DNA from 3 places in the Gilliamella sp. B3482 genome. Region 2 is predicted to be linked to each of the others. Evidence: riboswitches for the same ligand, from Rfam matches in the RefSeq annotation. Region 2 holds a riboswitch; each other region holds the start of a gene.
What was found. A riboswitch is a leader RNA that binds a small molecule or an ion and turns the genes downstream of it on or off. The one in region 2 is predicted to bind thiamine pyrophosphate.
Positions count from the first base shown of each region.

Region 1: it holds a riboswitch for thiamine pyrophosphate, as region 2 does, so the genes downstream of both, tenA (thiaminase II) here and thiM (hydroxyethylthiazole kinase) in region 2, are expected to answer to the same signal.
Region 3: it holds a riboswitch for thiamine pyrophosphate, as region 2 does, so the genes downstream of both, thiB (thiamine ABC transporter substrate binding subunit) here and thiM (hydroxyethylthiazole kinase) in region 2, are expected to answer to the same signal.

Region 1 is NZ_JAFNNL010000006.1:57,535-68,815, forward strand. Features, by position in the region: gene J3U18_RS09945 (carbamate kinase) at 1-500, shown strand, start outside; gene allD (ureidoglycolate dehydrogenase) at 524-1,573, shown strand; gene J3U18_RS09955 (hypothetical protein) at 1,783-3,093, opposite strand; gene J3U18_RS09960 (hypothetical protein) at 4,033-4,449, shown strand; gene asnA (aspartate--ammonia ligase) at 4,692-5,684, shown strand; gene tenA (thiaminase II) at 5,731-6,375, opposite strand; TPP riboswitch at 6,427-6,515, opposite strand; gene J3U18_RS09975 (DUF1161 domain-containing protein) at 6,552-6,956, opposite strand; gene J3U18_RS09980 (hypothetical protein) at 7,092-7,325, opposite strand; gene J3U18_RS09985 (SemiSWEET family transporter) at 7,728-7,991, opposite strand; gene J3U18_RS09990 (PLP-dependent aminotransferase family protein) at 8,391-9,794, opposite strand; gene pdxS (pyridoxal 5'-phosphate synthase lyase subunit PdxS) at 9,904-10,788, shown strand; gene pdxT (pyridoxal 5'-phosphate synthase glutaminase subunit PdxT) at 10,788-11,281, shown strand, end outside.
Region 2 is NZ_JAFNNL010000002.1:198,662-209,942, reverse strand. Features, by position in the region: gene J3U18_RS04185 (LTA synthase family protein) at 1-535, shown strand, start outside; gene J3U18_RS04180 (LysE family transporter) at 532-1,155, shown strand; gene gutQ (arabinose-5-phosphate isomerase GutQ) at 1,326-2,288, shown strand; gene aroK (shikimate kinase AroK) at 2,477-2,998, shown strand; gene J3U18_RS04165 (SPOR domain-containing protein) at 3,059-3,868, shown strand; gene J3U18_RS04160 (Dam family site-specific DNA-(adenine-N6)-methyltransferase) at 3,878-4,696, shown strand; gene rpe (ribulose-phosphate 3-epimerase) at 4,736-5,413, shown strand; gene J3U18_RS04150 (phosphoglycolate phosphatase) at 5,406-6,101, shown strand; gene trpS (tryptophan--tRNA ligase) at 6,125-7,120, shown strand; gene trkA (Trk system potassium transporter TrkA) at 7,235-8,596, shown strand; TPP riboswitch at 8,651-8,752, shown strand; gene thiM (hydroxyethylthiazole kinase) at 8,805-9,590, shown strand; gene thiE (thiamine phosphate synthase) at 9,590-10,231, shown strand; gene thiD (bifunctional hydroxymethylpyrimidine kinase/phosphomethylpyrimidine kinase) at 10,243-11,055, shown strand; gene J3U18_RS04120 (heavy-metal-associated domain-containing protein) at 11,251-11,281, opposite strand, start outside.
Region 3 is NZ_JAFNNL010000001.1:96,518-107,798, forward strand. Features, by position in the region: gene thiQ (thiamine ABC transporter ATP-binding protein ThiQ) at 8-709, opposite strand; gene thiP (thiamine/thiamine pyrophosphate ABC transporter permease) at 687-2,267, opposite strand; gene thiB (thiamine ABC transporter substrate binding subunit) at 2,281-3,279, opposite strand; TPP riboswitch at 3,320-3,428, opposite strand; gene argS (arginine--tRNA ligase) at 3,946-5,679, shown strand; gene J3U18_RS00550 (hypothetical protein) at 6,090-7,376, opposite strand; gene J3U18_RS00555 (hypothetical protein) at 8,103-9,398, opposite strand; gene J3U18_RS00560 (amidohydrolase family protein) at 10,706-11,281, shown strand, end outside.

The sequences.
Region 1 (11,281 bases), on a different contig from region 2:
AACTACAAGCCCAATATGGTTGGCAATTTAAACAAGATGGCAAATACCTAAGACGCGTTGTTGCATCCCCAAAACCGAAAAAAATTATCGAACTTAATACCATCAAAGAGCTAATTAACCAAGATACCATCGTCATCTGCAATGGTGGGGGCGGAATTCCCGTAATAAAAGATAAATCGGGTTATAAAGGTATCGAGGCGGTTATCGACAAAGATCATAGCGCCGCCCAACTGGCAATCGAACTAAAGGCGGACCACTTAATGATATTAACCGATACTGACGCCGTATATGAAAACTGGGGCACACCTGAGCAAACCGCTCTAGGCAAAGTTGATACCAAACGAATACAACCAATGGCAATCGATGATGGTGCTATGGGACCAAAAATCAAATCCGTTATTGAATTTGTCGAACAAACTGGCAATACCGCCTATATAGGCAACTTAACAGATATCGAAGCGCTATTAGCACAAACAAAAGGTACTATCATCACCAAATAGCGACTATAGATAGGAGTGATAAAATGAGACTAGACAGACAAACACTACACAACTTAATTGCCAAAAAACTACATAAAGCTGGATTAACTCAAGAGCACGCCGATATTGCTGCCGATACGCTTGCATTTGCCGATGCACGAGGCATCCACTCGCATGGCGCCGTACGCGTTGAATATTATGCTGAACGCATTGCAAAAGGAGGCATGACTCACTCCCCCAATGTCACCTATAAAGAAACCGGTCCATCATCAGCAATATTAGATTTTGATAACGGATGCGGATTAGTTGCCGCTAAAGTTGGTATGGACAAAGCCATAGAAATGGCGAAAAAAAATGGCGTTGCCGTAGTCGGAATTCGTCGAATGTCACATAGTGGCTCACTTTGTTACTTTACCGAAATGGCAGCTAAACAAAACTTAGTCGCCATATCCATGTGCCAATCTGACCCAATGGCGGTTCCATATGGTGGCGCGGAAGAATTTTTTGGAACCAACCCAATCGCATTTGCAGCACCAACGAACGACGAAAGGATTGTCTCATTTGACATGGCAACCACTGTCCAAGCTTGGGGAAAAGTCTTATACGCCAGATCAAAAGGCGCCTCCATTCCCCCAACATGGGCGGTTGATGAACATGGTGAACCAACAACCGATCCCCACAAAGTAAACGCCCTACTACCAATAGCCGATGCCAAGGGTTATGGACTAATGATGATGGTCGATGTACTTTCAGGCATATTACTTGGCTTACCATTTGGTAAAAACGTTTCCTCAATGTATGCGGATCTATCCCAAGGGCGCAACCTTGGTCATCTGCATATTGTGATCAACCCACAATACTTTGTTGGACTCGAAATCTTTAAACAAACCATGTCAGCTATGCTTGACCAACTAAAACAAACCAAACCAGCCAAAGGCAATAGTGAAATCTTCTTTCCAGGCGAAAGAAGCAAAAAACGTGAAGCCGATTACTTAAAAAATGGCATAGAGATAGTAGATGATATCTATAATTATTTAATTAGTGATGATATTCATTACAATCGTTATGATCATAAAAATAAATTTGCCGAATAATATCAAGGTTTCAAAAACCCCGCTCCTCAACTTTTTTTAAACATCTTAAAAAATCCGCCTCAAATGAGGCGGATGGCTTATCGCTTTAAACGACAATATTGTCTTCTATCACTCGATAGACGTTGACTCTTAGTTTACTTTTAATGACTTGATACTATTTTTTATTACTCCCACCCCAGACCTAAGGATTAAGAACGAAAAAATAAAAACTAAGGATAGGAGCAAAGCCCGTAGCTGACGCTGCCGTTGTTATACCAAAGCACGTTACCGTTGTGTGAGGGCACGACAAACTGGTAACGACGAGAACCCCATTCCTCAAAAGACCAGTCTCTAGTCCAGTACCTACCGAGTATGAAGCCAGTGCCTGAGTAATCACGCATATTGCCCCACTCCGTGAAAAAGCCTGAACCTATATGACGCATATAATGATTACCCGGCGAGGAAGGGGTGGCGCCTCTATTATGATTTGAATTTGTTAAATCCTCTACGAGAGGCACTCGATAACCAATACTATTACACCAAGATAAGGTTTGAGGATAATAGTCAGACCGAGAACCACGGTGGACGAACCACCGCTTCAAAGTAAAACCATATTTAACAACAGGAGTACCATTATTATCACGACCGACCAACTCGAAGGTCTGAGGCAAAGATGGAGTAGAAATACGACCAGCGTAAGGACCAGTTAAAGTAACGCGTACGCTTGTAGCAGTAGGATTAGACAATGTAACGGTGATACCACCCTGAGAAACAGAGGACCAAGACAATGGCTGACTACTACCACTAATGAGTAAATCAAAGTACAGTCCATTAGCACCAGTTGTAGGAAAGTTTTGACCGTAAGATGATGGGTCTGTTTTTTGAGTGAGAAAGCCCTTAGCTGGGTCCCACATCCAAGACGGACCAGCAAAATTATAAGATTGGTTATTCCTATCATCACCACGCTTACCTAATTTTAAGTTAGGCCGAGCAAAACAAACCGCTCCACCATTAGGATTGACGTAATAAGTCTCACTACGGGCACTGAAAGTACTAAGATTAGGAAATCCGTAACGAGTAGATAATGTACCGTTAGAACTAGATAACGTAACCTTATAAGGTGCCTTACAAATCTCTGGCACTGTACTACGTGATACAGATTGACCTCTTTTATCGACGATAGATAAACTTAAACGACCAGTAGCAGTAACACCAGAATCTCCATCATCATCCCCCCAATAATTATTAGGAGGACCGATAAGTGTACTTAAATCGACTGAATTTGTATTAGTAGGAACGAACATACGAATATCAGCAAAACTCTGACCCGCAACCGGCAAGACGATTGGAGTTGTAGATGATAAATTAGTAGAAGGCGTGTAATTAGTTCCGTCAGATAGTGTAATCCCAAGCAGACCATTAGCATCAACCGCACGAGTACTACCACCGTCGAAAGTCAGATAAGGCGGAGTACCCTGTATCTGATTTGCAGTTGTCTGTGAAGTTAATGCGTGACCCGAAAAAGGAAGGAAAAAGACCACGGAAAAAACAATCTGCCGGGATAATTGGGAAAAGGATCGAAAACAGGATCTGAAAGAGGATCCGGAAAACGACCGGAAAAAAGATCGAGAAGAGGATCGCGGAAGCGATCGCGCGAAAATTCGCAGAATTTCACTTAATTGCGTGGAAAAATAATATTCAGTAAAAAATTTAAACTGAGTGTTGGACTTAGACGAATTTAAAAGATAGGTTTGGCAGGTTGGCTGTTGGCTGTTGGCTGTTGAAAATTATAATGCATTTTAGACTATCCTGTCAAGTAATTTTTTGATTAATTTAAAATTTTATACGTTTCTGTCAAATTTTAGCCTATTAGCTAAAACCGTGTAAAAAGTATAGTGATTGGAAAAACACGATGCAACACTTTTTTTCACTCATTTGCGTTAACTTTTGTAAATTGGATCTAAAAATGATCTAAGTTACAATTGGTTATCTATTGTTTTGATTAAGTATATCATCATTACAAATCTTTATAATTAGAGCGATTGATCCTGAAAATTTTATTTTAGGGCTTAAAACAAGAATTTTGATCATTTAATAATTTTTAAGTGAAATTTAAAACCCCAAAAACCCCGCTCCTCAACTTTTTTTGCGATAGAAACCTCAAAAATAAACCCGCGGGTAATTCAAACGTCGCTAAGCCGCTTAATCGCTTATTACGATTTTTTCGACTATTTAATTTTTAAATACATATCCTCTCCCTTTACGAAAGGATTTTATGCAATAACTTATCTGATCATATTTCATCCATTCGTAAGTCTGAATTTTTTCTATATGATAGTTATGATCTCTTACTACATTTCTATTTTAATTAGTTTTTAATAGTTTTATAATCAATCCCCTCAACTTCTTACAATCTTCGATTTTTTAATAAAAACAATGTTTTAATTAAGAGTAAATTTTCAACGCTAGGGAGTATTAACATGATGAATGATGGGTTAAAGCTAGAAAAAATAAAAGCCTTATTTGAAAAACTTGAATTACCCGATTTTAATAGCTCATCAATAATTTATGGTTCTATCCACCCAAAACTTTGGAGATTTGCACTTTTTCAGGGCGCAGCCGCTTTTGATATTAAACACTACCTTATTTATTTTAATTCCGATGAAATTATTTTAATTGGCTTAACTCTCGGTGCAGATTTAACGAATGATGTTATTCGAATACCAATGACGTCAATTTCAAATTTCAAGTTCAAAAAAGGCTGGATTACCAGTAAATTTGAATTTACTATGGCTGGAAACAAAAGATATCCATTTATAGTACCTAATTTTGTGTTCATCGCAAAATGGCAAAAGCCAAATTTAACCCATATTGTTTCCACCTATTTTAATCAATAATTAACTCAATTATCTTTTACCTATATGATGAAACATAATTACCTAATATATTGTATTATTGGGTAGTTTAATTTAATTTTTTACGTTTAATGTGTGATGCAGTCCTTGCCCACATCGGGAATCTGTGAATTTAATTATAGTGCTTAGCGTTTTATAAAAAGTCCGAATATGTTCTAACTTGCATATTTCTGTTTTCTAGTTTAATTTATCGTCACTAACCCATTCACTTTTTGAGATGAGACATGACGATATCATTTAAAGAGCAGCAACAACGGATCAATTTTGTTAAACAATTTTTTGCTGAGCAATTAGCTAATAATTTATCACTAATTGAAGTTCAAGCCCCACTTTTGAGTCAAATTGGTGATGGTGTTCAGGATAATTTATCTGGGACTGAGAAGGCGGTTCAAGTTAATATTAATAGTATTCCTGATGCACAATTTGAAGTGGTTCATTCACTCGCTAAATGGAAACGTAAGATCTTGAGCCAACATAATTTTCCAGTTGGTGAAGGTATTTATACCAATATGAAAGCACTTCGCCCTGATGAAGATAAGCTCTCCCCTATTCACTCTGTTTATGTCGATCAATGGGATTGGGAAAAAGTGATTCGTCCTGAAGATCGCAATCTTGCTTATTTAAAACAGACGGTAGAGAAGATTTATAGTGCTATTAAGGCTACAGAAAAAGTGGTTTCAGAAAAATATCATCTTTCTTGTTTTTTACCAGAGTCGATCACTTTTATGGATAGTGAACAGTTATTAAAACGTTATCCTAATTTATCACCAAAAGAGCGCGAAAATGCGATTACTAAGGAGTTAGGCGCAGTATTTTTAATCGGTATTGGTGGTGATTTGTCAAATAAAGAAAAACACGATGTGCGCGCCCCTGATTATGATGATTGGAGTAGCGATAATGAGATGGGTTCTAAAGGATTAAATGGTGATATTTTAGTTTGGAATCCAGTTTTAAATAGTGGTTTTGAAATTTCGTCAATGGGTATTCGCGTCGATCCTGAGACGTTAAAGCGTCAATTAAAATTAACCAATAATGAAGATCGTCTGCAATATGCTTGGCATAAGGCATTAGCTAATGGTGATTTTTTACAGACAATTGGTGGAGGGATTGGACAATCTCGACTAACTATGTTGCTTTTACAACAACATCATATTGGGCAAGTCCAAGCAAGTGTTTGGGATGATGTAACCAAGCAAAACTATCAACAACTTTTATAATTCATGCTCAGCATGTTTTATCTAAACTGGTAAAACATGCTGTTTACTAGTCACTTTTATCCAATGCCATTTGCCAAAAATTTATTTCCAATTGCGTCGCTTGCTTAAATATTTGGCTTAATTGTTTAAATCGGTTTTCACTGATATTAAGTAATTGTCCTTCTATCCAAGCAATTTCTTTCTGTACTGCTTGTTGAAACTCCTTACTAGCATACATCTCAATCCAAGAGCGATATGGGTTGTTTTCGTTCCAACCTTGAATCCAATTGGCAATCATGCCATAACCAATTAAACAGGGTGCCATTGCTATGTGTATATCTAATATATCGCCGTGTAATCCTATATCAAGCACATAACGTGTATAATCGCTATTGGCTTTGGCTTCCTTTAATGTGCTTAGTTCATATTCAGATATGTGCCATTTTTGGCAATATTCAATATGCAGATCGAGTTCAACTTCAACAATGGTTTTTAAGCTATCTAATGATTGCCGAATTTGAGCAATGTCGTGACTTTTATATACTGCAAGTCCCCAAGCTCGGGAAAAGTTGATTAAAAAAAGATAATCTTGTTTCAGGTAGTATTGAAAGCAGGTTAAGTCTAATGTGCCTTTTCCTAATTGTTGAACAAAATCATGTTGAATATAGTGTTTCCACTCGCTTGATTCAATCAGTGAGTTAAATGATGGCATAATGACTCCTTTTTGACAAATTCGCTATAAGGAGTTAAACAGATTTCTATAATAGACGTGTTTTAAACTCCCTTCGTCGGTATTAACCGAATCAGGTTCAACGGGTATAATCTCAGCCTATAGCACCCCGGTTAAACAAATTATAAAATTTATAAAATGGTTACTTAAATTTTCGTTTATTCTGCTTTTTGTTCAGTTTCCTGAGATTCTGTAGAAGTCGGCTCTGGAGTTTGAACTTTTTCTACTGGTGCCGAAGCTGGCGTTTGAACTGGAGCGTTACTAGGGCTGTAGCACTCGACGGGTTGTGGTGTGATTTCAACAGGTGTTTCAGGCTCATCTTTAACTGATTTTGATGATGGTGCACGAATATAAACAATGCTTTGTTTACCTCGATCACATGATCCAACGATTTTACCTTCAATATTTTGTTCATCTTGAGGAACAAGTTTTAATTGGAAGCTATTTTCATTAACACCGTTATTTTTAATTTTTTCGGCGATATTTGCACTAATTTCGTCACAATTGGACGCAGATGCAATAACTGGGAGACCTAATAATAACACTACTGCTAACTTTTTCATGATCTTTCCTTAAGATTATCGAGTAACTGATGCATTATAAAACGATTGTTTAAACTGTCCATATCGTTTTGAATAACGCTGCAAATAAATTTTATCAATAGATTTGAAAAAGCTAGCTTAGTATAGATTTTTTAGTTAATTCTGCTCTTGGTGTTGGTTTTCAAGTAATTTTAATTTATCTAGAACCCATGAGCGAATATCGGATAATTCGGCTTCAGATAATTGATTTACAAAGTCTCTTTTTGCGTGGAGTTGTTTGCGATCTTCTTCAGTCAAAACCACACCTTTTAAATTTAATAATACCTCTTTACGGTACATTGAGTAGATAAAATCTTTTATCAAATCATCGGAAAGATTAATATCAGCCATGGTGATTTCCTTATTTTATAAAACTCATTTGTTAATCATCAAATTTAGTTAATCTTTGTATAAATAACATTCTGATAGATTTTGAAGATGAATCCAGCCTAAAAAATAAGCTGACTTTTACTATAGTTTAATCACTATTAGATAACAATAGTAAATCGATAAATTAGATTAATCGATTAAATTATTCACTTTATTATTTGATAAGTATTTAACAAACCTGTTGATAACTCCATAACAATATAATAATTAATAAGTTATATGCAAGGTTAATTTTTAATCTTCTCTGATTTCTCAATTTTTGAGTAACAATTATCTAGCCTATTTCACAAAAATTGTGATTATAAAAAAATACAGCATATATTATGCTGTATAAAGAAAATATAAGGGAGTTAAAACAAGAATTTATAAAGCAGTAATAAACGCGGTTAAACCAAATAATACCCCTGGAAAATTAGCTATTGCAATTGGCCAATCCTTTTTTTGTCGTAATAAGCCATAACAGACCCATAATGAGCAGTTAATTGCTGCCGCTAAAGGTTGAGTTGGATTAGCTTTAAATCCATGAAGATTGTCGATAATTTGTGGGATATACGATACGTACATTCCTAATGATGCAAGTGTTGCGATAACACCCAAATAGTGAAAAGCTTTTGGAGAAAGATTCAAAATCAGCCTACCTGCTTATATATGAAAGGAGCAAATAATCTAACATATATAGCAAGTGAGTTAAATATTGGTGTACCGTGGTTTCAGATAATATTTTGTAAATAAAATGATAAGATTTTTTATGTGAATCTGTTTTAAGTAATCGGATATGGTTTTTAATAATAAATGTTATTGCTACGAATGCCTTATATCAAACGCAAATTGTTATATCATATAATGTAGCTAATAAGGCATAAAAACCGCGATTTTTTGATAGTTTTGTAATTATTTAGCTGAGATTCAATCCAATAATGAGATTTGAAGTTTACCGATTAACTCTGCCTTGTTTGTCTAGGCAGTTATGATCTATTTATTAACGCCAAATACCTGTTAGAACAATCAATAAAAACTTAGTTCGCTTTATCTCATCAAATCTTTTGCAAAATGACCATAACTTAAACGTATAGCGCCAACTCGATCCCCAAAGTCAGTGCCTTGTGACACTATTATATGCTTTGCTAGTAATTGATTTAAAATAGCCAACTCCTGCGCCTGACTGCTAACGGGCAAATGGGCATATAGATGAAAACCGCCTGTGGGTATCTGGTAATTGATGTCACCTTTAAAATAGTCATCAAGCCAATCTATTAGTTGGTTAGCCTTCTGTTTTAATTGCTGGCGTAACCATTCTTGATGGGATTGGTAGTGATGAGTCAAATATTCTTCAGCTAAAAGTTGCGGTAATATACTTAATCCTGAGTCAATGTGATGCCTTATATTGGCTAGTTTTTCGATAATTTCTTTCGGTGCAATCATCCAACCAATACGTATGTTGCGACCAATATATTTGGATAATGATCCTAAATAGATAACTTGATTACTGATATCATATTTTTTTATCGGGTCGATATGACTCTTTTGATCAAAAGCTAACCCACTATAAGCATCATCCTCAACAATACCAATACACTGCTTTCGACAAAATGCCAATATCTGTTTTTTTCGATGATTACTCATTACACATCCCGTTGGATTTTGAAATATTGGATTTAGAAATAGCCATTTAATTTGCCGTTCTAAACTTACTTTTTGTAAACTCTCTAAGGTTATCCCTTCGGCATCACACTCAATACCATATAACCGCAAGCCTGCTGCTTGAAATAGTGGTAATGAATAGAAATATGAAGGTGATTCAATGCCTATTGCATCGCCAGGTTTTAATAATCCTTGAGTAATTAAAAAGAGGGATTGCTGCGTTCCTGAGGTTATTAAAATTTGATCGGTATCAACCATCATGCCAAATTGGTTCAACATATAATTGGCGATCTGGACTTTGAGTGTAGGTAGACCCAATTGCAATGTGTCGCTTTGCTTTTCATAAGCAACCATTTCATGAGAGGTGATATTGGGTAACATTAATTTGGGCATCATATGAGTTGGTAAATCGCCATTAGCCAAATCACAGATGTTCGCCATTTGCTGACGAGTCTGAAATACTTTTTGTTGATATACGCTTTTGCGATTTTGATAGAAATGGGCTGGTAGTCGCCAGTTAATGGTGGAGTAAGCTTGAAGCCCCCATTTTTGATCATTAATAAAGGTTCCACTACCCTGCTTACGAACCAATATATTTCTTTCAGTTAAGATATCTAGCGCATGGACAATAGTTGAGCGGTTAACGTGCAGATTTTTAGCTAACTCTCGCTCTGATGGTAATCTCTCACCCGCTATTAATACCCCTTGTTCAATGTAGTTTTCAATCAACTGGACCACTTTTTTAAATAGTGCTCCGTCAAAAGCCGCTAATTTTTGTTTATTCCACATCGTCTATCAGTTTTTTGATTTATGCATAATTGGATGGGTTGATTATAGTCCAATTGGCTGTTTATTGAAGCAATTTTATTTTGAATAATAGTTTATTTAATTAGGAGTAATCATGAAAACAGGTACACAAACAGTAAAACGTGGCATGGCACAGATGCAAAAAGGCGGTGTGATTATGGATGTAGTTAATGCCGAACAAGCAAAAATTGCTGAGCAAGCAGGTGCAGTGGCTGTAATGGCTTTAGAACGTGTTCCCTCTGATATACGCGCTGCTGGAGGCGTAGCACGAATGGCTGATCCAACAATCGTTGAAGAAGTGATGAAAGCAGTTACCATACCTGTTATGGCAAAAGCGCGAATCGGTCATATCGTTGAGGCGCGTATTTTGGAGTCCATGGGCGTAGATTATATTGATGAAAGCGAAGTGCTGACACCAGCGGATGAACAATATCATTTATTAAAAGATGAATTTACCGTACCTTTTGTTTGTGGTTGTCGTGACTTAGGCGAAGCACTGCGTCGAATTGGTGAAGGTGCTTCGATGCTACGCACCAAAGGTGAACCAGGAACAGGTAATATTGTAGAAGCAGTAAGGCATATGCGCCGAGTAAATGAACAAATTCGTTTAGTTGTTGGTAAATCAAAAGATGAGTTGATGACATTTGCTAAAGAGATTGGTGCACCTTATGAGTTGATATTACAAATCAAACAACTGGGTAAACTACCGGTTGTTAATTTTGCTGCTGGCGGCATTGCTACGCCTGCTGATGCTGCATTGATGATGCAACTTGGCGCCGATGGTGTGTTTGTTGGTTCAGGTATTTTTAAATCGCAAAATCCGGAAAAATTCGCTAAAGCAATCGTTCAAGCAACAACTTATTTTGACGATTATCCAAGATTAGCTGAACTTTCAAAAGGATTAGGTGAAGCAATGAAAGGTATCGAAATCAGTAAATTAAGCGAATCTGAAAGAATGCAGGAGCGAGGTTGGTAATGAGCTCAAAAGCAAATAAAACCATTGGTGTGCTTAATTTACAAGGTGCAGTGACTGAACATTTAAATATGCTTGCAACTATTGATTTAGTCATCCCAATTGCAGTAAAAAAGGCCGAGGAATTGCGTCAAGTTGATGGTTTAATTATTCCGGGTGGTGAATCAACTGCAATAAGTCGTTTAATTCGACAAAATGGCTTATTTGAACCAATCCAAGAGTTTGCCAAGCAAGGTAAAGGGATCTTTGGTACCTGCGCGGGTTTGGTGCTTTGCGGTAATGAAACAAGCCATAGCGAAGTTGAACAACTGGGTTTGATGGATATTGTGGTTGAACGTAATGGATTTGGTCGGCAAATTGCTAGCTTTGAGACGATGTTAGATATTGCACCTATTGGCCAGCAAGTTCCAGCTGTTTTTATCCGAGCGCCCTATATTGCTAGGGCGGGCAAGCAAGTCACACAACTTGCTTTTATTGATAATCATTGCGTAATGGC
Region 2 (11,281 bases):
AGACATCGCCGAACAGCAAATACAAGAGATGAAAAATAATGACAAACCATTTGCGCTATTTGTTTCGACCGTCTCAACCCATGCACCAAATGGCTTTAACGATGAACGCATGACCTCTGTTATTAGTCCAAAGCATGACAACATGTCTTTTGTAGCCGCATCTCTCGATTACAATTTAGGGCAATTTATTAACCACCTAAAAGAGCAAGGTTTACTAGACAATACCGTATTTTATATCTTCCCTGACCATTTAATGATGGGTGCGGGTACCGAAACCGTTAAAAAATTGTCGGAAAAAGAACGCAAATTGTACTTATTAACCAATGCGAATAGTGATGATTTACAAAAATCATCCAACCAAACCATTTACCAAATCGACTTACCAAGAATGATTTTGAATGGTGCACAAATTAAAACGAATGCAAAATTCTTAACTGATTACTTAATTGGTGAAAATTTCGATAAAAAGCAATTTATCGAACAACATAAATCAAACATCGCCACGTTAAACAATGCAGCACAAGAGCAAAAATGACAGTCGATACCTTAATTTTGGTCATAACCATTAGTTGTTTAGGCATGATATCACCCGGGCCAGATTTTTTTCTGGTCTTAAAAAATAGTTTAAGCTATAACCGAAAAATAGCATTAATGACCTGCTTAGGAGTAATTAGTGCTATCGCCATTCATATGAGTTACTGTGTGGCAGGCATTGCTGTATTAATCACCGCCACCCCTTGGCTCTATAATGCATTACGTTATGCCGGTGCCGCTTATTTGTTATGGATTGGCGTTAAAGCGTTACTAGCCAAAAGCAGTGGCACCGCCTATGTTTCCAAACAAACGCAGGAACTGGATGTCACAGCCAAATCTGCGTTTATGCAAGGGCTATTATGTAATTTACTTAATCCAAAAGCCACGCTGTTTTTTCTAGCTATCTTTACTCAACTACTTAATGCCAGCTCAACGATGGTAGATAAACTGGTAGTTGCTTTTATAATCTGGCTTGAAGCTGCAATTTGGTGGCCGATGGTAGTATTCGTCTTCCAAACCCAAATTGTCCAACGTCGTTATTTTAAGTTACAGGTGATTATTGATAAGTTGTTAGGCGTGATATTAATCGTGCTTGGAGTTAAAGTTGGATTAGGATTCTAAAGCTTTAAAAACCCCGTTCCTCAACATTTTTTATTCCAAAAAGTGCGCTCCTCAATTATTTCTTATCTTTTTATTCTAAAAGGCTTTTGAATATTGAATAGTTAATTGCTAGACTATTAATAATTTAATCAATATATATTTTTTAGTTTTAATTTGATGAGTGGCTAAAAATGGACAAATTATTACAATATGGTCGAGAATTACTTGAACTTGAGCTTCATGAGGCACAGAAGCTGCCAGCTCGGCTTGGTGAGAGTTTTGTTAAGGCTTGTCAGTTAATTTTGTCAACAAAAGGCAAAGTTGTAGTGTCAGGCATTGGTAAATCTGGTCATATTGGTAAAAAGATCGCAGCATCATTAGCCAGTACTGGTAGCCCAGCATTTTTTATGCATCCATCTGAAGCATTACACGGTGATTTAGGAATGGTGACCGAGAATGATGTCGTGATTTTGATTTCTTATTCAGGACGAGCTAAGGAATTTCAATTTATTTTACCCATTCTTGCAGCAATGAATATTCCAGTTATTGCCATAACAGGTGGACTTGATTCCCCATTAGCATTAGCTGCGCAAGCAGTGCTGGACATTTCAATCGAAAAGGAAGCGTGTCCAATGGGATTAGCTCCAACCTCAAGCTCAACTAATACGTTAATGATGGGCGATGCGCTGGCAATTGCCGTTATGCGAGCTCGTGGATTTAAGGAAGAAGATTTTGCTCGTTCACATCCAGCTGGCAGTTTAGGCGCTAAACTATTAAATCATGTAAAAGATATTATGCGTAAGGGTGATTTAATTCCTAGAGTACCACAATCAGCAACAGTACTTGATGCCATGTTAGAATTAAGTCGTACTGGTGTGGGGTTAGTTGCAATATGCCAAGATGATAATAAAATAGTTGGCGTTTTTACAGATGGCGATTTACGCCGTTTGCTACTAAAACATGGTACATTACAAGATAATATTGTCGATGTAATGACAAGTCCAGGACATCAAATACCTGAAACTTGGAAAGCGGTCGAAGCTTTAAAATCATTTAATGATCATAATATTACTGCTGCACCTGTGGTAAATAATCACGGCGAATTGGTTGGTGCGCTGAATATTCATGATCTGCATCAAGCAGGTATTAGTTAATCGATTAATAAATACCTGTTGCAAAATGGGGCTATCTATTGAGATAATTACCGACCTAAATTTTTGTCGTTAGACGGAGATCCAAGTAAGTTACACAATTCAATACCGAAATGATGAGTTATTTAAGTCATTATAAATTGATATTGTGTTGTAAATTTTAACCAAAATTAATAGATGATGAAACTACAATGGCAGAAAAGCGAAATATCTTTCTAATTGGCCCTATGGGGGCAGGAAAAAGCACAATAGGCCGACAAATTGCACAACAGTTAGGTATGGAATTTTTTGATTCTGACCAAGAGATCGAGAAACGTACAGGTGCTGATATTGCATGGATTTTTGACTTAGAAGGTGAAGACGGATTCCGAGCCAGAGAAGAGAAAGTCATTAATGAGTTGACTGAAAAACAAGGTATAGTTCTTGCTACTGGTGGTGGTTCGATTTTATCTAAAGAGACACGTAACCGTTTATCAGCTCGCGGTATTGTAGTTTATTTAGAAACTACAATAGAAAAACAGATGGCAAGAACCCAGAAAGATAAGCGTCGTCCTTTATTACAAGGTGGCAATACTCCCCGTGAACTTTACGAAGAATTAGCCGAAGAGCGTGATCCACTTTACGAAGAGATCGCTGATATTACGATTAAAACTGATGAGCAAAGTGCCAAAGGTGTTGCTGGATATATTATTGAAAAAATAGAACAAATTTAAAATTTCAATTTTTTAAATTCGGCTGGCCATGAGGCAATAAACCATTTGAAAGGAGTTAATATGCGTGTAGATAAAGATGATCGTTATATACCAGAACAATCAAGTAAGTCTTCTACGCCTTCTTTTAGTATATCAACTTTTTTTCAGCATTATTCGAAGAAAAAATTGATTATTATGGGATTAGCTTTAGCTATTATTGTCTTGTTGGTTTGCTTTGTGATATCTCGTCCTTCAAAAAAAACAACCATACTGACTCCTCCTGAAGTCAATGGTGTTTCGTCGACGCAAACGCCTGATTCAACAATCAGTGGCGATAGTGGGGCGTTAGCGCAAGGTCAACAAAATTCTGCACCTGTGCCACCAGCCCCAATTAATAGTAATGTTAATGAGCACGATAATGGGGTTAGTCAACCTCCAGCATCAACACAGTCAACATCGGGTTCTAGACCAGAGCTGCAACCAACGGGTAACAGTACAACTCAAAATACTAGTGGTTCATCAACTAATTTAAATAAACCAATAAATCCAGATAGAGGCAATCCTACTGTTTCTAACTCAAATAATAGTGTAATAACAGGTAATAATTCAACTTCGATTGCCAAAATTAAGAATGATCAGTTTTCAATTCAACTTAGTTCTTCTAGTTCAGTTGATGGTTTGAAAAGATTGGTTAAAGAACATAATCTCACTAATTACCAAATTTATGAAACCAAACGAAATAATGTTAAATGGTATATATTAGTTAAAGGTACATATGATTCTGCTGACGAAGCCAGAAAAGCGATCAAATCTTTACCAAGTGCACTACAAAAAGATAAGCCTTGGATTAAATCTGGTGAAACAATTAATAAAGAAAAATCAGCAAAATAGGAGTTTCCGTTGAAGAAGCAACGAGCCTTTTTAAAATGGGCTGGAGGAAAATATGAGCTTGTGGACACAATTAAACAATATCTACCAGAAGGGGACCAACTCATTGAGCCCTTTGTAGGCGCTGGTTCTGTTTTTTTAAACACAAACTTTAAAAGTTATATTTTAGCTGATATCAATCATGATCTAATTGCGTTATTTAGGTTATTACAATCCAATCCTGATAAGTTTATTAATGATCTTAAGCTATTATTTAATCATCAGAATAATCAAGCTGAGGCTTTTTATCAGCTACGAGATGTCTTTAATTATAGTAAAGATCAATATCTACGATCGCTTTTGTTTGTCTATTTGAATCGCCACTGTTATAACGGTTTATGTCGCTATAATAATAGCGGGCTTTTTAATGTACCTTTTGGACGTTACAAAACTATCTATTTTCCTGAGAAGGAGCTCTACTATTTTGCTCAAAAAGCACAAAAAGCTGAGTTTATCTGTACTCCTTATCATGAAGCAATGAAAATGGCAAAACGCAATTCTGTCATTTATTGTGATCCGCCTTATCTTTCTCCAAATGAATCTATCGGTTTTACGGCTTATTATTCCAATAATTTTGGTTTTGAAGAACATAAGCGATTGTCACAATTAGCAGAAAAAATTGCTTATAAAAAAAATATTCCTGTACTACTATCAAATCACGATACAGAGTATACCAGAACGTTATATAGTAAAGCGCGCCATCTTTACCGTGCAGAAATGCGACGCTCAATTAGCTGTGCTGGCGAAGGACGCAAAAAAATTGATGAAATATTAGCCTTGTACCAAAAATAACCTATTTTATGTATAAGGTTTTATTAGTAGAGGTATGTTATGAAAGAGTTTATTATTGCACCATCAATATTATCCGCTGATTTTGCTCGACTTGGAGAAGATACGCAGAAAATATTAGACGCTGGTGCCGATGTTGTCCATTTTGATGTAATGGATAACCATTTTGTACCAAATTTGACGATGGGTAGTATGTTTTGTAAGGCTCTTCGTGATTATGGTATTAAGGCTCCGATTGATGTTCATTTGATGGTTTCGCCTGTTGAAGATTTAATTACCTCATTTGCCAAAGCTGGCGCAACTAATATCTCTATTCACCCTGAAGCAACTATTCACCTTGACCGTTCTTTGCAATTAATTAAAGATCATGGTTGCAGTGCGGGAATTGTACTTAATCCTGCAACGCCGTTAGATTATTTAGATTATGTGATGGATAAGGTCGACATTATTTTATTAATGAGCGTTAATCCAGGTTTTGGTGGACAATCATTTATACCAAGTACACTAAAAAAATTACAACAAGTTAAACAGCGCATTATTGAGTCTGGCAGAAAGATTCGTTTAGAAATTGATGGTGGTGTTAAAGTTGATAATATCGCTGAAATTGCCAGAGCGGGTGCTGATATGTTTGTTGCTGGTTCGGCAATATTTGGTCAACCGGATTATAAAGCCGTAATTGATGCAATGCGTAAAGAATTAGAAGGTGTTAACCATGGCTAAGTTAAATGATATTCAAGCTATTGCTTTCGATTTAGATGGAACTTTAGTCGATAGTGTGCCTGACCTTGCCTTAGCTGCACAAAAGATGTTAGCAGATTTGGAGTTACCCACCGTTACTAATGAGCAAGTAAAAAACATGGTCGGTAATGGCATTGATGTCATGCTCGAACGCGTGTTCAACGTGATTGGCCGCAATCCGTCTAAAGAGGATTTCAATAAAGCGAAACAGTTGTTTAATCATCATTATGATAAGGTTATGGATGAGCAAACAACGCTATTCCCGCATGTTAAAGAAACCTTAAAAACGCTTTATGAAAATCATTATCCCTTAGCTTTAGTTACCAATAAACCTGCACAATTTTTACCTGCTCTATTGACGTCATTAGGTATTAAAGAATACTTTTCATTGGTACTTGGTGGTGGTGATGTGATTAAGTTGAAACCACACCCTGCCCCACTTTATCAAGTCATGGCAACCTTTGGATTGTTTAGTGATCAGTTGCTGTTTGTTGGTGATTCAAAGAATGATATTACTGCTGCTAAAAATGCTAATTGCTCAACAGTGGCGTTAAGTTATGGTTATAATTATGGGGTGTCGATTGCATCTAGCAAGCCTGATTTTTTATTTGATGATTTTAAAGATATATTAACCTTATTACCTCAGCCAAAGGCTGATGCAAAAAAATAATGAGTATAAATTAGGAATAAATTATGAGTAAACCAATTGTATTTAGTGGCGCTCAGCCATCAGGAGAACTAACATTAGGCAACTATTTAGGGGCTTTGAAGAATTGGGTGTCTTTGCAAAATGAATATGATTGCGTTTATTGTATTGTCAATCAACATGCGATCACGGTCCGTCAAGATCCTAATAAGTTGCGAAAAGCAACACTTGATACGTTAGCGCTTTATTTGGCGTGTGGTATCGATCCACAAAAAAGTACTATTTTTGTTCAATCACAAGTACCAGCTCACGCTGAATTAGGTTGGGCGTTGAACTGTTATACTTATTTTGGTGAACTGAGCCGTATGACGCAGTTTAAAGATAAGTCATCTCGTCACTCTGAAAATATTAACGCCGGGCTATTTGATTATCCAGTATTAATGGCTGCTGATATTTTGTTATATCAAGCTAATTTAGTTCCTGTAGGTGATGACCAGAAACAACATCTCGAGTTATCACGTGATATCGCTATGCGTTTTAATGCACTTTATGGCGATATTTTTACTGTTCCTGAACCGTTTATTTCTAAAGTAGGTGCTCGTGTGATGTCTTTACAAGATCCAACCAAAAAGATGTCTAAATCAGATGAGAATCGTAACAATGTTATTGGTTTACTTGAGAATCCGAAAGATGTCGAGAAGAAGATTAAACGTGCAATGACCGATTCAGACGAACCACCTGTTGTACGTTATGATTCAAAAAACAAAGCCGGTGTTTCAAATTTGTTAGATATTTTGACAGGTATTACAGGTAAGCCAATTGCTGAACTTGAAAAAGAGTTTGAAGGCAAAATGTATGGTCATCTAAAAACCGAGGTGGCGAATCAAGTTATCGAGATGTTAACCGGTTTACAAGCAAAATATCATCAATATCGAGATGATGAAAATTATCTTCTTTCAATTATGCAAGAAGGAGCCCAAAAAGCTCGCGCTAAAGCAGAGCCTACGTTGAAGAAGGTTTATGACGCAATCGGTTTTGTATAATCTAAAATAAGATTGCGATTATTACTAAACAATATCAAACGGCTTTAATTGATATGAGCTCTATTGTTCTAATAATGAGTTAGCTTGAGGCCTTCTGATTATAATAGGTTTATTATGAAAATTATCATTCTTGGTGCAGGCCAAACTGGTAGTGCACTTGCTGAATATCTAGTAACTGAAAAGCAGAACGATGTGACTGTCGTTGATGAAGATCATGATAAATTGCAATCTTTGCAAGAGCGTTTTGATTTACAAGTCATTTGCGGTAAATCATCTTACCCACAAGTATTAGAGAGTGCTGGCGCGGAATCAGCCGATATGTTAGTTGCCGTTACTAATTCTGATGAAGTAAATATGATGGCTTGTCAGATTGGGCATGTGATGTTTAATATTCCACAAAAAGTTGCTAGAATCCGTGCTCCTGAATATAACGATGAAAGATACCCATTCTTCAATAAAGATTGTATCAACATCGATCATATTATTGCTCCTGAAAACTTAATTACAAATCATATTAGCCAATTAGTTCAATATCCTGGTGCTTTACAGTTTGCTTCGTTTTATGATAATCGTGTCTGTTTGGTTGCTGTAACCGCTTATTACGGTGGTGCGTTAGTGGGGAGCGAACTATCCGAACTTAAAGAGCATTTACCACATGTCGAAGCACGTGTTGTTGCTATTTATCGTCAAAATCGTTTTATTCGCCCAATAGGTTCGACTTTAATTGAAGCTGGAGACATGGTTTATTTTATTACCCCTCCCCTCAATATTAAAGCAGTAACCAGTGAACTACAAAGGCTAGAAAAACCTTATAAACGTATTATTATTAGCGGTGGTGGTGGCGTTGCCATTGCTTTAGCTAAACGTTTAGAGAATGATTATCAAGTTAAGTTGATTGAACGTAATGCAGAAAAAGCTGAATTAATAGCTGAGCAGTTAGTTAATACCACCGTGTTACATGGTGAATCATCAGACCAAGAATTATTATCGCAAGAGCAAGTCGAGTTAACCGATCTGTTTGTGGCGGTCACTAGCGATGATGAAGCCAATATTATGTCATCTATGCTAGCAAAAAGAATGGGGGCAAAAAAAGTCATCGTTCTTATCCAGCGACAAGCCTACTTAGAATTGATTAACGATAGTGTTATTGATATCGCGATTTCACCACAACATGCCACTATTTCAGAACTACTAAGCCATGTTAGGCAAACGGGGGTAGTTAAAGTTGTCTCATTACGCCAAGGTGAATCGGAAATTGTCGAAGTAGTTGCTCGTGGTGAAGCGGAAAATTCAAAATTAGTCGGTAAAAATATTAACAGTTTAAAATTACCTTCAGGTGCTACGATTGGTGCCGTGGTTCGTGGTGAAGATGTAATTATAGTAAATACGGATTTAATGATTGAAGATGGCGATCATTTAATAATTTTCTTACCGGATAGACGAGCCATTAGTGATATAGAAAGATTATTACAATAACTTGTTTAATTTTTAAACTCAGTTCATAATAGATTCAATTTTATCCAAATTTGTTATTTAGACTCGGGGTGTTTTTTGTTAGAGCAAAAAACTGAGAATTTACCCGTTGAACCTGATCTGGATCATGCCAGCGTAGGGAAGTCTCTGTCTTAATTACCGCTTTTGACACATTCTTCCCTTAATATTATTTATTAGATAAGGAAAGAATATGTCGGTCATTAAATTATTTTCAAATCAGGATGCCATTCCTTTTATTGGGCAAGTTCATCAGAAGCGACCTTTAATCCATTGTATTACCAATGATGTGGTACAAAATTACACTGCTAACGTTCTTTTGGCGATTGGGGCTTCACCAGCGATGGTGGTAGCTGAGCAAGAAGTTGAGAACTTTGTTGCCATTGCAAATGGTTTGTTAATTAATATTGGCACGATCAATAGTCATAGCGCTAAAAGCATGTTACTAGCCGCCGCAAAAGCTAATCAAACTCCTTGGGTATTAGATCCTGTCGCAGTTGGAGCAGCATTGAAATATCGTACTGAAATTGCTAAGCAATTATTAACATTTAAACCGACAGTTATTCGAGGAAATGCTTCAGAAATTCTAGCATTAAGTGGTCAACAATCATCATCAAAAGGGCCTGATGGACTGGATTCTACTGATTCTGCATTAAATGCGGCAATGCTATTAGCCAAGAAATATCAAACCATTGTTGCAATAACAGGTGAGACCGATTATGTCACAGATGGTGAGCAGGTTTATAGCATTGTTGGGGGTGATATCGCGCTAACACAAGTAACTGGTACTGGTTGTTCATTATCTGCGATTGTGGCAGCATTGATTGCAAGTTCTGAAGATCATTTAAAGGCTACTGCTTCAGCCTGCTTTATGATGAAAAAAGCGGGTGAACTCGCTAATAAACAGCAAGGGCTAGGTACTTTTGCTATGTCAATTATTGACCAACTTTCTCTTTTCACCACAAATAAGGATTTTTGATGAAGAAGCAACTTGATTTAACACTCTATTTAGTACTTGATCCAGTACTTTGTGATGGCATAAATGGTATGGTTAATACCACTAAGTTTGCAGTTGAAAATGGTGTTACTGCCGTTCAATTACGTTCAGAACAAGAATATTCAGGTAGAAATTGGTATAAAGCCGCCCAAGCTTTAAAAGAAGTATTAATCGACACTCAAGTTCCACTATTGATTAATGATCATATTGATATAGCTTTAGCTGTCGATGCCGATGGTGTTCATGTTGGACAAAGCGATCTACCTGTCGAAGTTGCACGACGATTAATTGGAGAAGATAAATGGATAGGGCTTTCAGTCTCTAATTATTCGCAACTTGAGCGCGTTCCTTGGCAACTAGTCGATTATCTAGGTATTGGCCCTATCTATCCAACCCCCACCAAAAAAGATGCAGCAGAAGCAATAGGCATCGCCCAATTGACTGAACTTGTTAAAGCAAAACAATGCCCTACCGTTGCGATCGGTGGTATCGGTGTAAACAATTTAACTGAAGTGATTCAAACTGGCATTGAAGGTATTGCCGTTGTATCCGCAATTTGCGGGCAAGGAGATATTGCTAAGGCCACATCTGATTTGATTAGAAAAATAAGACAAGCAAGGTAGGAAATTAAACCATGACAACAGTTTCATTAACTATAGCTGGTAGCGATCCTAGTGGCGGTGCAGGTATTCAGGCCGATTTAAAAGCCTTTTCAGCGCTTGGCGCTTATGGGATGTCAGTCATTACTGCTTTAACCGCACAAAGTACACAAGGTGTTAATAGCATATACCCAGTGCCACCCGAATTTGTTGAGGCTCAATTTAACACACTTTATCAAGATATCCATATTGATAGCGTTAAAATCGGTATGCTGATGAATAAAGAGATTGTAACCACGGTTAATCATCTATTAAGCAATAATCCTATTGCCAATATTGTTCTTGATACGGTAATGATAGCCAAAGGGGGGCATCCTTTATTGAGAAATGATGCCATTACCGCTATTCGAGAATTGCTATTACCATTAGCCACCATCATCACCCCTAACCTTCCAGAAGCAGCAGCATTACTTGATTGTCATGAGGCACAAAACGAAGATGAAATGCAACAACAGGGTTATGAGCTACTCAAATTAGGCTGTCAGGCAGTATTAATGAAAGGAGGGCATTTGCCAAGTCAAGAAAGTCCGGATTATTTAATCACGCCAACAAAGATCATCAGAATGGCATCACCACGTATCCAAACTAAAAACACTCATGGTACAGGTTGCACATTATCGGCAGCTATTTCAGCATTACTACCAAAATATGAGTTAGAAGAAGCCGTTAAACAAGCAAAAAAATACCTACAAGGTGCCATTGAAAATGCAGATAATTTGAAAATTGGTAAAGGAATTGGACCTACTCACCATTTTTATCAATGGTGGGACACCGCAGGAAAAAGTTAGCAAGTTAAATGTGATATTTCGGCAAACGCTAATTTCAATAGCTATATACTTCATCGACAATCCGTGCCAATGAAGTATATGAAAACTTTTTTAGTGCATTATCTAGTAAAATAGAGGCTATTGGATATTTGTATTATCTAGTATTTAAGCGATTGTCTTAATCGTTTAAAATGAGAAATTGTAAATAGTATTGCCTTAATACGAAATACCCACAAACTCAAACCCC
Region 3 (11,281 bases), on a different contig from region 2:
ACACTAATTATGAATAATAACTTATCCCTAACAATTTAGCTATCTCTTGATTTTCAGCTAGCTGTTTTGGTTCTGCATTAAATATGACGTTTCCATTTTCAATAACCACACAGCGGGAAAAATGGCTAAGTGACTCATCCAGATAATGCGATACCATCATTAAGGTCAGATTAAATTCACTACAAACCTGATTAACCAATGCCAACATTTCAAAGCGCAGAGCTTGGTCAAGAGCAGAAAATGGCTCATCTAATAATAATATAGGACGATGTTGTATAAGACAGCGAGCCAAAGCCACGCGTTGCCGTTGGCCACCTGATAGCTGTTCGGGATAGCGATGGTTAAAGCCTTCCAGCCCGACACGAACCAGTATATCATTAATAGTCGTTTGTTCAGCTCGACTCAGTTTTAATGTTGGCTTAATGCCTAAAGCAATATTTTGTTCAACCGTTAGATGGCTAAATAAGTTATTTTGTTGAAATAGCATCGATACAGGGCGTTTACCGGGTAACGTTGTTGTGACATTTTGGTTATTTAAAATGATTTGTCCTGATTTAGGAAAGATGAACCCCGCAATCAAGCTAAGTAATGTACTTTTGCCCGCGCCACTTGGTCCGACAATAACAACCCGCTCTTTAGCCGCAATATTTAGCGTAAAGTGCATGTTGAAGTTGTCATATTGATATTCAATTTTTTGAAGTTCGATCATAATCCATCACAACCAATAAACTAAAAGATAAAAGTAATAATATCGCGGCTGTCACGATACTTTCTTGATAATGATAATGCGATATCTGTTGATATAAATAATAAGGTAACGTGGTTACCGACTGCCCGCCAAACAGAGCTATTACCCCAAAATCGCCCAATGACAATATGGCAGCAAGGGCAAAACTCATCAGCATAAGACTTTTTAACCCCTTGAAATCGACCAAATAAAAATGCGTTAAACCATTGATATTAAGGGTTTGGGTTAATTGCCAATAGCGTGCCGTAATATCATACATCGGCGTAGCTAAATTTTTAAGGATGAAAGGTAACGCCATTAACCCATTACAAACCATAATTAATAAGCAGATAAAAACAGTGTTATGACTAAAACCGAATAACAATAAAAACAATCCCGATGCTAATACCATGTTTGGTATAGCTAATATCAAGGAGGCAACCATCATAAGCCGATTACTTAATTGACGTTGTTGGTTAATCAATAGTCGGCAATTGGTCCATAGCAAAAGTAACCCAAGTAACATCGCTATCATAGCCGAACCTATAGCAATAAGGATTGAATAGAGTAAGGCTTGTTGCAACATCGATGTGAGTAATGAGATTTGGAAAAAATAGAAACCTTGAAAAAGTATAGTAATCATCGGGGACAATATAAATAATCCCCCTATTACGATAATTATCATACTAATCATTTTTAACCAATTGGTTATCGGTAATTGATAGTTGGAGTGACTAAATTTAACACTCAGCTTTCTATCATTTCTATTTATTTTCTGCATCAAGCTGATAAAAACAATACAGCAAACCAACTGCACGCAAGATAGTAATGCGGCTTGTAGTAGATCAAAGTCTCGCACCGCTTGATAAATAGCCACTTCCAGCGTGGTGTATTTTGGACCACCACCCAATGCAAGCACTATGGCAAAACTCGAAAAACAGAGCATAAAAATAAGTGCTGCCATAGGCAATATTTGTCTACGAAGTAACGGCCATTCAAGTAATTTAAAATAGGTAAATGTTGAAAAATTAAGTTGTGCCGCTAACTGTCTTTGTTCTATAGCAACACTGTTTAATGTTTTGTAAAAGAGCACACAAGCATAAGGAAAATTCAAAAAAACATGAGCCAACAAAATACCTTGCAAGCCATAAATGGGAAATGAAAATGGGATATGCAGTACTTGGCAAATGTAAGCCAGTAAACCTTGTTGCCCATATACCGACAACAACCCTGTCACAACCACTAAAGCGGGTAAAATAAAGGTAATTGGCATTATTTTTATCAGTAACTTTTTACCTTTAAAATCAATAAAAGAGAGCGCCTTAGCCATTAATATTGCTGATGCCAGCGAAAGTATTGTCGATAACAAAGCTTGATAAAAAGTGATCCAAACAATATGAAGCACATAACTATCAAGATAAATCGTCAAATTTCCTGACTCTAAGGCAAATCGCCAAATAGCAATAAGTGCCGAGCTTAAAATAATGAGTATTAAGCTCGCTGCACTCATTCCGGGTAATAACGATTTAAATTTCAACATTGGCGATACGGATCTATTTACTAATTGCCGATTGCCATTCTCGAATCCAAGCTTTTTGATGTTTTTCAATCTCTGCTGGCTCAAATTCTAACGATTTATTGACCGAATTAATTTGCGCAAAGGCATTAGGTAGATCCGTTTTGATAATCGGATACATCACATTTTTCTCAGCAAATTGGTGTTGGACTTCAGGTGTCAGCAAATAACGTAAAAATTGGCGCGCTAGGTCAATTTCTTGACTGTATTTAATAATTCCGGCTACTTCAACTTGACGATAGTGCCCTTCATCAAAAATAGCTGCTTCGTAGTGATGCTCGTTTTCATTAATGATATGTGCCACTGGCGATGTACTGTAACTAAGTACAAAATCCGCTTCGCCTTTTAAAAACATACCATAAGCTTCGCTCCAACCTTTGGTGACCGTCACCGTATTTTTAGCGATTTGTTGCCACGCTTCTGCTGCTTTATCTCCATAAACTTTTTTTACCCAAAATAGTAAACCAAGTCCTGGTGTACTGGTTCTTGGATCTTGGTAGATGATTTTCCAACCGGCTTTATTTTCAACCAGTTCATGTAAAGAATGAGGTGGATTTTTGACTTTGTTATTATTGTAGATAAAAGCAAAATAACCAAAATCATAAGGCATAAAACTATCATCCCACCAATTGGTGTTGAGATTGTCGGGTTTAGCGATTTGATGAGGAATAAGAATATTCGCTTGTTTGGCTTGCTCTAATAGGTTGTTATCTAACCCTAAAATAACATCCGCATTCGTTTTATCGCCTTCAAGGCGAATACGATTTAAAACTGACACACCATCACCTAATGTCACAACCTCAAGTTGGCAATTGCACTGGGCTTCAAACCCTTTTTTGATTGCCTCGCCGGGTCCCCATTGTGACATAAATGAATTATAGCTATAAACCGTCAAAGTGGGCAGTTCTGCATTGACTAATGGGCTAAAAAGTGAAAATAGAAAAATAACAGGTAGTAAAAAGTTTTTACGAAACATTTTGCCTCCAAAGAAATAGGTAAAAGACAAAAGGTTTGAGCAGATATAATAACTCAAATCCCTCCGCTGGCATTATCCAGTTCAGGTTCGACGAGTTATGTCAGTCAATCTGACACTCTCAGCCCACTAGGGCACCCCGTTGAGAACGGTATTAGTTTAGAGGCTGAAGGTATAATTGTAAATAGTTACCCTCAACGGTTGCCTGCAAACTTATCTACGATTTTGGAAGAGAATAACTGCCCTTGATCAATCTGATAGCTTGATAAAATTCTCGCTTAGCCCCATTTTTAATCGGAAAATCGATTTCTCGCTCATGTAAGGGGTGAGTGAGTTTTGCATATTCATCCAAAAGGATATTTTCACCATAATTATCATACTATTTTGTCAATTGTGAATCTGATTTCTTGTAGATGGCCTTGAGCAAACATCAAAGTTGAAAAGAGCAAAAGGATATTGATAATCAGGTAGTTAAATAAATTTCGGCACCTGTTTTCTCTTTATTTTTTTATCTATTTTATAATTAAGTTAATAAATTACATCTAAATAAAAAAATTTTCATTTATAAAAGAATCAGCTATTTACTTGTCCTTAACTAATCCCACAGTGACAATTTATCAATTTATCAGTATTATATTGGGCATTTTATTTTAATCGATTAGGTTCAGTGTGAATATTCAACAACTATTAACACAACGTGTTTCTCAAGCAATGATTATGGCGGGTGCTGATAAAAACTGCGACGCTTTAATCAAGCAATCAGCTAAAGCCCAATTTGGTGACTACCAAGCAAATGGTATCATGTCTACCGCTAAAAAATTGGGAATGCCGCCACGAGCATTAGCTGAAAAAGTTTTACAACATCTTGATATTGATGATATTGCCGATAAAATCGAGATCGCCGGTCCTGGTTTTATTAATATTTTTTTAAAAGATAGTTGGATTGCTGAACAAAACGAAGTCGCGCTAAATAGTGATAAACTGAATATTACTTTACCAGCCAAACCACAAACTATTGTGGTTGATTACTCTGCACCAAACGTAGCAAAAGAGATGCACGTCGGCCATTTACGCTCAACTATTATTGGTGATGCTAGTGTCCGAGTATTAAGCTTTCTTGGTCATAATGTTATCCGTGCCAACCATGTTGGTGATTGGGGAACCCAATTTGGGATGTTAATCGCCTATCTTGAAAAAATGGAAAACGAACATGCCAATGACATGGAACTTTCAGATTTAGAATCGTTCTATCGTGCAGCTAAAAAACATTATGACGAAGACGAAGCCTTTGCCGAAAAAGCCCGTAATTATGTCGTAAAACTTCAAGGTGGTGACCAATATTGCCGTGAAATGTGGCGAAAACTGGTGGATATCACCATGACACAAAACATTGCCACATATAAACGCCTTAATGTCACCTTATCGGTTGAAGATACAATGGGCGAAAGCATCTATAACAGTATGCTACCAGGCATTGTTGCCGATCTAAAACAGAAAAAATTAGCGGTTGAAAGTGACGGTGCCATCGTCGTATTTCTAGATGAATATAAAAATAAAGAAGGCGAACCAATGGGCGTTATTATCCAAAAACGTGATGGTGGCTATCTTTATGCAACAACCGACATTGCCTGTGTAAAATATCGTTACGAAACACTCCATGCTGAACGTATTTTATATTATACCGATTCACGTCAACACCAACATCTAGAACAAGTTTGGGATATCGTGCATAAAGCAAAATATGTACCAGAATCCTTAAAACTTGAACACCACATGTTTGGTATGATGTTAGGTAAAGACGGCAAGCCGTTTAAGACTCGCTCAGGTGATACCGTAAAATTAAATGACCTGCTTGACGAAGCAACAGAGCGTGCAGAAGCACTCATTAAAAGTAAAAATCCCGATCTTTCTCCAACAGAACTTGCCAAAGTGATTGATGCAGTAGCGATTGGCGCAGTGAAATATGCCGACCTATCCAAAAATCGTACCACCGATTATGTTTTTGATTGGGATAACATGTTGTCATTTGAAGGCAATACTGCACCATATCTACAATATGCCTATACACGCGTACTGTCGGTGTTTAGAAAATCAAATATCAACGAAGATAGCTTAACTGGTAATATCAATTTAGGCACGGATAAAGAGCGAACATTAGCAATTCGATTAATTCAATTTGACGAAACCGTTTCAACCGTTGCTGCAGAAGGCACACCGCATGTGCTATGCGCCTATTTGTATGATATCGCCACCCTATTTTCTAGCTTCTATGAGCACTGCCCAATTTTGGCAGCCGAAAATGAAGACTTGAAACATAGCCGTCTAAAACTGGCATCTTTAACAGCAAAAACCCTTAAAACCGGTTTAGATATGCTTGGTATTAAAACGGTTGAAAAAATGTAACAAAACCAGCCACCGATATTGTTCAATATCGGTGGTATATCGCCACTTAAAAACATCTTAAAAATTTCAGCGTTTAAAATTGAGGGGAGTTTTATAAAACGAAATTTATCCCCAAAAAATCCTCAACTTTTTGATATAAAATCACAACTAAACGCCACAGCTTAAAGCTGGATTATTCATATAAAACAATATTAAAAAGTAGGATTTAGAACCCCAAAAACCCCGCTCCTCAACTTTTTTTGAGATAAAAAAATGCAAAAATAAACCCGCCGAGGCGGGTAATTCAAACGTCGCTAAGCCACAAACTCGCTTTTTATGGCTAAACGACGTTGACTCTTAGCTTACTTTTAATGACTCAACACTATTTTTTATGCCCCCCGCCCTAAGGATTAAGGACGAAGAAATAAAAACTAAGGATAGGCACAAAGTCCGTCGCTGCCTAAGAGGCTCTGCCTCACCACATTACCACGCTGCGTACCCACGATAACCTGGTCACGACCAATGGAGTCACTAGTCCAGAAAAAAAGTTCGAAGGCGGTGCCAACGGTATTATAACCCCACTCAGTGAAAAAACCCGAACCTATATGACGCATAAAACTATTACCAAATGAGGAAGGAGTGGCACTAGGTACAACTAAATCTTTACGAACTGCATTGGTTAAATCCTTTACGCGAGGCATTCGATAACCGATACCATTACACCAAGATAAGGCAGGAGAATAATTGCCATTCCAAGAAACACGGTGGACGAACCACTGCTTCAAAGTAAAACCATATTTAACAACTGGATTACCTTGACCATCACGACCGACCAACTCGAAAGTCTGAGGCAAAGAAGGTTTGGAAATACGACTAGGATTGTCTGAATTAATCTGGAATCTAGTAGCGGAAGGACCAGTTAAAGTAACACGAACGCTTGTAGCTGTAGAATTAGTCATTTTAACTGTGATACCACCCTGAGATATTGGAGGCCAAGACAACGCCTGACTACTGCCACTAATAAGTAAATCAAAATACAATCCATTAGCACCAGTAGTAGGAAAGTTTTGACCGTAAGAGGATGGCTCATTTGACTGAGTGAGAAAACCCTTAGTAGGGTCCCATATCAAAGCTGGGCCAGCATAACCACCTGAATTAGGTCTGGCAAAACAAACCATCGGTGTAACGTTAGGGTTGATGTAATAAGTTACACTACTTGCACTGAAATCACTACGATTGGGAACGCCATAACGTGTAGATAATGTGCCGTTAGTACTTGATAAGGTAAACTTATAAGGTGCCTTACAAATTGTTGGCACTGTACTACGTGATACAGATTGACCATATTTATCGACGATAGATAAACTTAAAGAACCTGTAGCAGTAATGCCAGAATCACCATCTTCATCCCCCCAATAGTTATAAGGCGGACCGATAAGAGAACTTAAAGCGACTGAATTAGTATTAGTAGGGACCAACATACGAATATCAGCAAAACTCTGACCTGCAACCGGTAAGACGATTGGGGTTATAGATGAAGAATTGGTAGAAGGCGTATAATGTTGACCATCAGATAGTGTAATACCAAGCAGATCGTTAGTATTAACAATACGAGTACGACCACCGTCGAAAGTCAAATACGGCGCACTACCCTGTATCGCATTCCTAGTTGTCTGTGAAGTTAATGCGTGCCCCGAAAAAGGAATAAAAAGAGCCACAAAAAAAACAATCTGCCGGGATAATTGAGAAAAGGATCGAAAAAAGGATCGCGCGAAAATTCGCTGAATTTCACTTGATTCAGTAGAAAAATAAACGTCAGTGGAAAATTTAAGATGGGAGCTGAACTTAGACGAATTTAAATTATAGGTTGGCCAAGTTGCCTGTTGCCTGTTGAAAATTATAGAACATATGCGACAATCCTGTCAAGTATATTTATGATTTATTTAATATTTTTTTATTTATTGTTTTAGCTATCCCGCTAAAATTATGTAAAAAGTATAGTGACTGAAAAAACACGGTGCAATACTTTTTTTACTTTAGATCGTTAACTTTCGTAAAGATTTTTATGAAAAACCATGATCAGAAAATGACTACCTATTGTTTTAATTGTAAATATAGCATTTACAAAACTTTAGTAATTATAATTATTGATCCTGAAAAATTTTATCTTAGCATTTAGAATTAATGATGTTGATCATTAAATAATTTTTAAGTGAAATTTAAAACCCCAAAAACCCCGCTCCTCAACTTTTTTTGCGATAAAATACCTAAAAAATAAACCCGCCTAGGCGGGTAATTGAAGCGTCGCTAAGCCACAAAATCGCTTTTTATGGCTAAATGACGTTGACTCGTAGCTTACTTTTAATCACCTAATACTATTTTTTATCAATCCCACCCCCGCCCTAAGGATTATGGATTATGGATTAAGGACGAAGAAATAAGAACTAAGGATAAGCACAAAGCCCCGGGTGGGGATAAGGATAGGAGTACCCATTCACATGACCGGAGTTTGTTTGCACGACAAAATTGGTATCCTGGGCATTACCATAGACATAGGGGTCACTAGTCCAGTGCCAATGGCTGATGAAGCCAACGCGATAGTAAGACATAACGCCCCACTCCGAGAAAAAGCCAGAACCTATATGACGCATAAACTCATTTCCTGGTGAGGAAGGGGTGGCACTAGGTACGACTACACCAGGATAAGTATGAACAGCGTTGGTTAAATCCTTTACGCGAGGCATTCGATAACCAATACTATTACACCAAGATAAAGTATTAGGATAAGTATCAGCCTTATCACCACGGTGAACAAACCACTGCTTCAAAGTAAAACCATATTTAACGACAGGATTACCTTGACGGTCACGACCAACCAACTCGAAGGTCTGAGGCAAAGATGGAGTGGGAACACGACCAGGATTGTCTGAATTATGCTGGGATGTGGTAGCGTAAGGACCAGTTAAAGTAACACGAACGCGTGTAGCAGTAGGATTAGACATTGTGACTGTGATACCACCCTGAGAAACAGGAGACGAAGACCAAGACAATGGCTGAAGACTACCTCTAATATTTAATTCAAAGTACAGTCCATTAGCGCCAGTTGTAGGAAAGTTTAAACCGTAATGTGATGGGTCAGTTGACTGAGGGATAAAACCACCTCTAGGGTTCCACATCGAAGAAGGACCATCTATACCACTATTCGAAGCAGGTCTTACAAAACAAAGCACCGGCGTAGTCTTAGGAATTACGTGATAATACGCATTACGAGCACTGAAATCAATACGATTAGGAACACCATAACGTGTGGATAATGTACCGTTAGTACTGGATAATATAATAACATAAGGAGAATTACAAGCCATTAACACGGAATTACGTGATATAGCTTGATTAAATCTATCTAAGATAGATAAACTTAACGAACCAGTAGCATTAATGTCATTATCACCATCATCATCCCCCCAATAATTATAAGGTGGACCGATAAGTGTACTTAAATCGACTGAATTAGCACTATTAGGAACCAACATACCAATATCAGCAAAACTCTGCCCCTCAACGGGCAAGACGATAGGTCTTGAATCAGATGAAGTATTCGTAGAAGGCGTATAATGTGTACCATCAGATAGTGTAATCCCAAGCAGACCGTTAGCATCAACAACACGAGTACGACCGCCGTCGAAAGTCAAATACGGCGCACTACCCTGTATCGCATTCCTAGTTGTCTGTGAAGTCAATGCGTGACCCGAAAAAGGAAGGAAAAAGACCACGAAAAAAACAATCTGCCGGGATAATTTAGAAAAAGATCGAAAACAGGATCCGAAAAAGGATCGCGAAAAGGATCTGAAAATGGATCCGGAAAACGATCGAAAAGAGGATCGCGGAAGCGATCGCGCGAAAATTCGCAGAATTTCACTTGACTGCGCAGAAAAATAAACGTCAGTAAAAAATTTAAGATGGGAGCTGAACTTAGACGAATTTAAATTATAGGTTGGCCAAGTTGCCTGTTGCCTGTTGCCTGTTGAAAATTATAGAACATGTACGACAATCCTGTCAAGTAGTTTTTTGATTTATTTGAAATTTTACACTTCTAAGCTACGTTTTAGCCTCGTAACTAAACCGCGTAAAAAGTATAGTGATTGGAAAAACACGTTGCAACACTTTTTTCGCTCATTTGCGTTAACTTTAGTAAATAAGATCTAAATAGGATCAAAATGATATTTGGTTAATTGCTGTTTTAATTGAAGATGTTGCAATTACAAATCTTTAAAAATGTGATTATTGATCCTGAAAATTTTATCTTTGAGTTTAAAATCAATGACGTTGATCATTAAATAATTTTGAAATGGAATTTAGAAGATCAAAAATCCCACTCCTCAACTTTTTTATTAAAAAGATTATCCGTTTTCAACGCTTTTAAGCTGTCTTTAGATATTATTTATTGGGATTAAGAATATTGTGTAGAAGGCGTTCACTGGGTTTAATGATTGTCCAATATTGTTGAGATTTTCTAAAAGTCTGACTAATTTTTCTGAATCTCACCTTGATTAGTAAAAATTGGTGTTAAATTTGGTGTGTTGAGTTTGGAATTAACCCTTTTATTGTTTTGTGCTGATAAATTATTAAATTTGCAGTCAATACAATATTGTGACGGTATAGACTCCTCAATTATTTTTACATTGATGATGTTAATCTCATTTTTTCGACTCTCGTTAATTATTATTAAATAATCAGTTAGCTAAGTTTGGGTTAGTTGTTTAGAAACTATAGACTATTTTATGATGATTTGGTTGGGTTAAAATCTCAAAAATAATACTTTAACCATTTCATTTGTTTAAATATTTTTTAATTTAAAGTGCTTGATCTTATCATTCAAATGATTAGAATCCTCTGCAATTTATTCAAGATTAAAGTTAACTATTTATGACAAATTGTAATTTTGCAGTCCTAAACAATAATGAATGTAAAGTAGTTTGATCCTCCTTTTTGGGGGATTTTTTTTGTCCAATTAATTTTAAAAGTAACTCAATTGTAGAGGCCCATTATGACCGATAGTAAAACCCTGTTATCAACGAGTCGAGATCAAAGTTTAAAAGCATATTTGATGAATAAAATTAAGCAAAATGGTGGTTGGGTTAATTCACATATGCACGCAGACCGTGCTTTTACCATTACGGTTGATAGTTTTGATGTCTATCAAAAACAGACGTTGATTGAGAAATGGGATACGCTGGATAAAGTAAAAGCCGCTATGAGTGAAGATGATTATTATCGCCATTTTAGCATGGCTGTTGAGCGGATGATTGAGCAAGGTGTGTCAGCAATGGGGTCGTTTGTTGATATTGATCCGATTGCTGAGGAACGGGCGATTCGAGGTGCTCTGCGTGCGCGTGAGACGTATAAAAAAGATATTACCATTAAATTAGTGAACCAAACGCTTAAGGGGGTTATTGATAAAGAGGCGCGTTATTGGTTTGATAAAGGGGCTGATTTAGTGGATATTATCGGCGGCTTGCCTCGTCGTGATGAGCGTGATCATGGTGAAGGTATGGGGCTTGTCCATTTAGATGTGTTGATGCAAACAGGTAAATCATTAGGCAAAATGGTACATGTACATGTT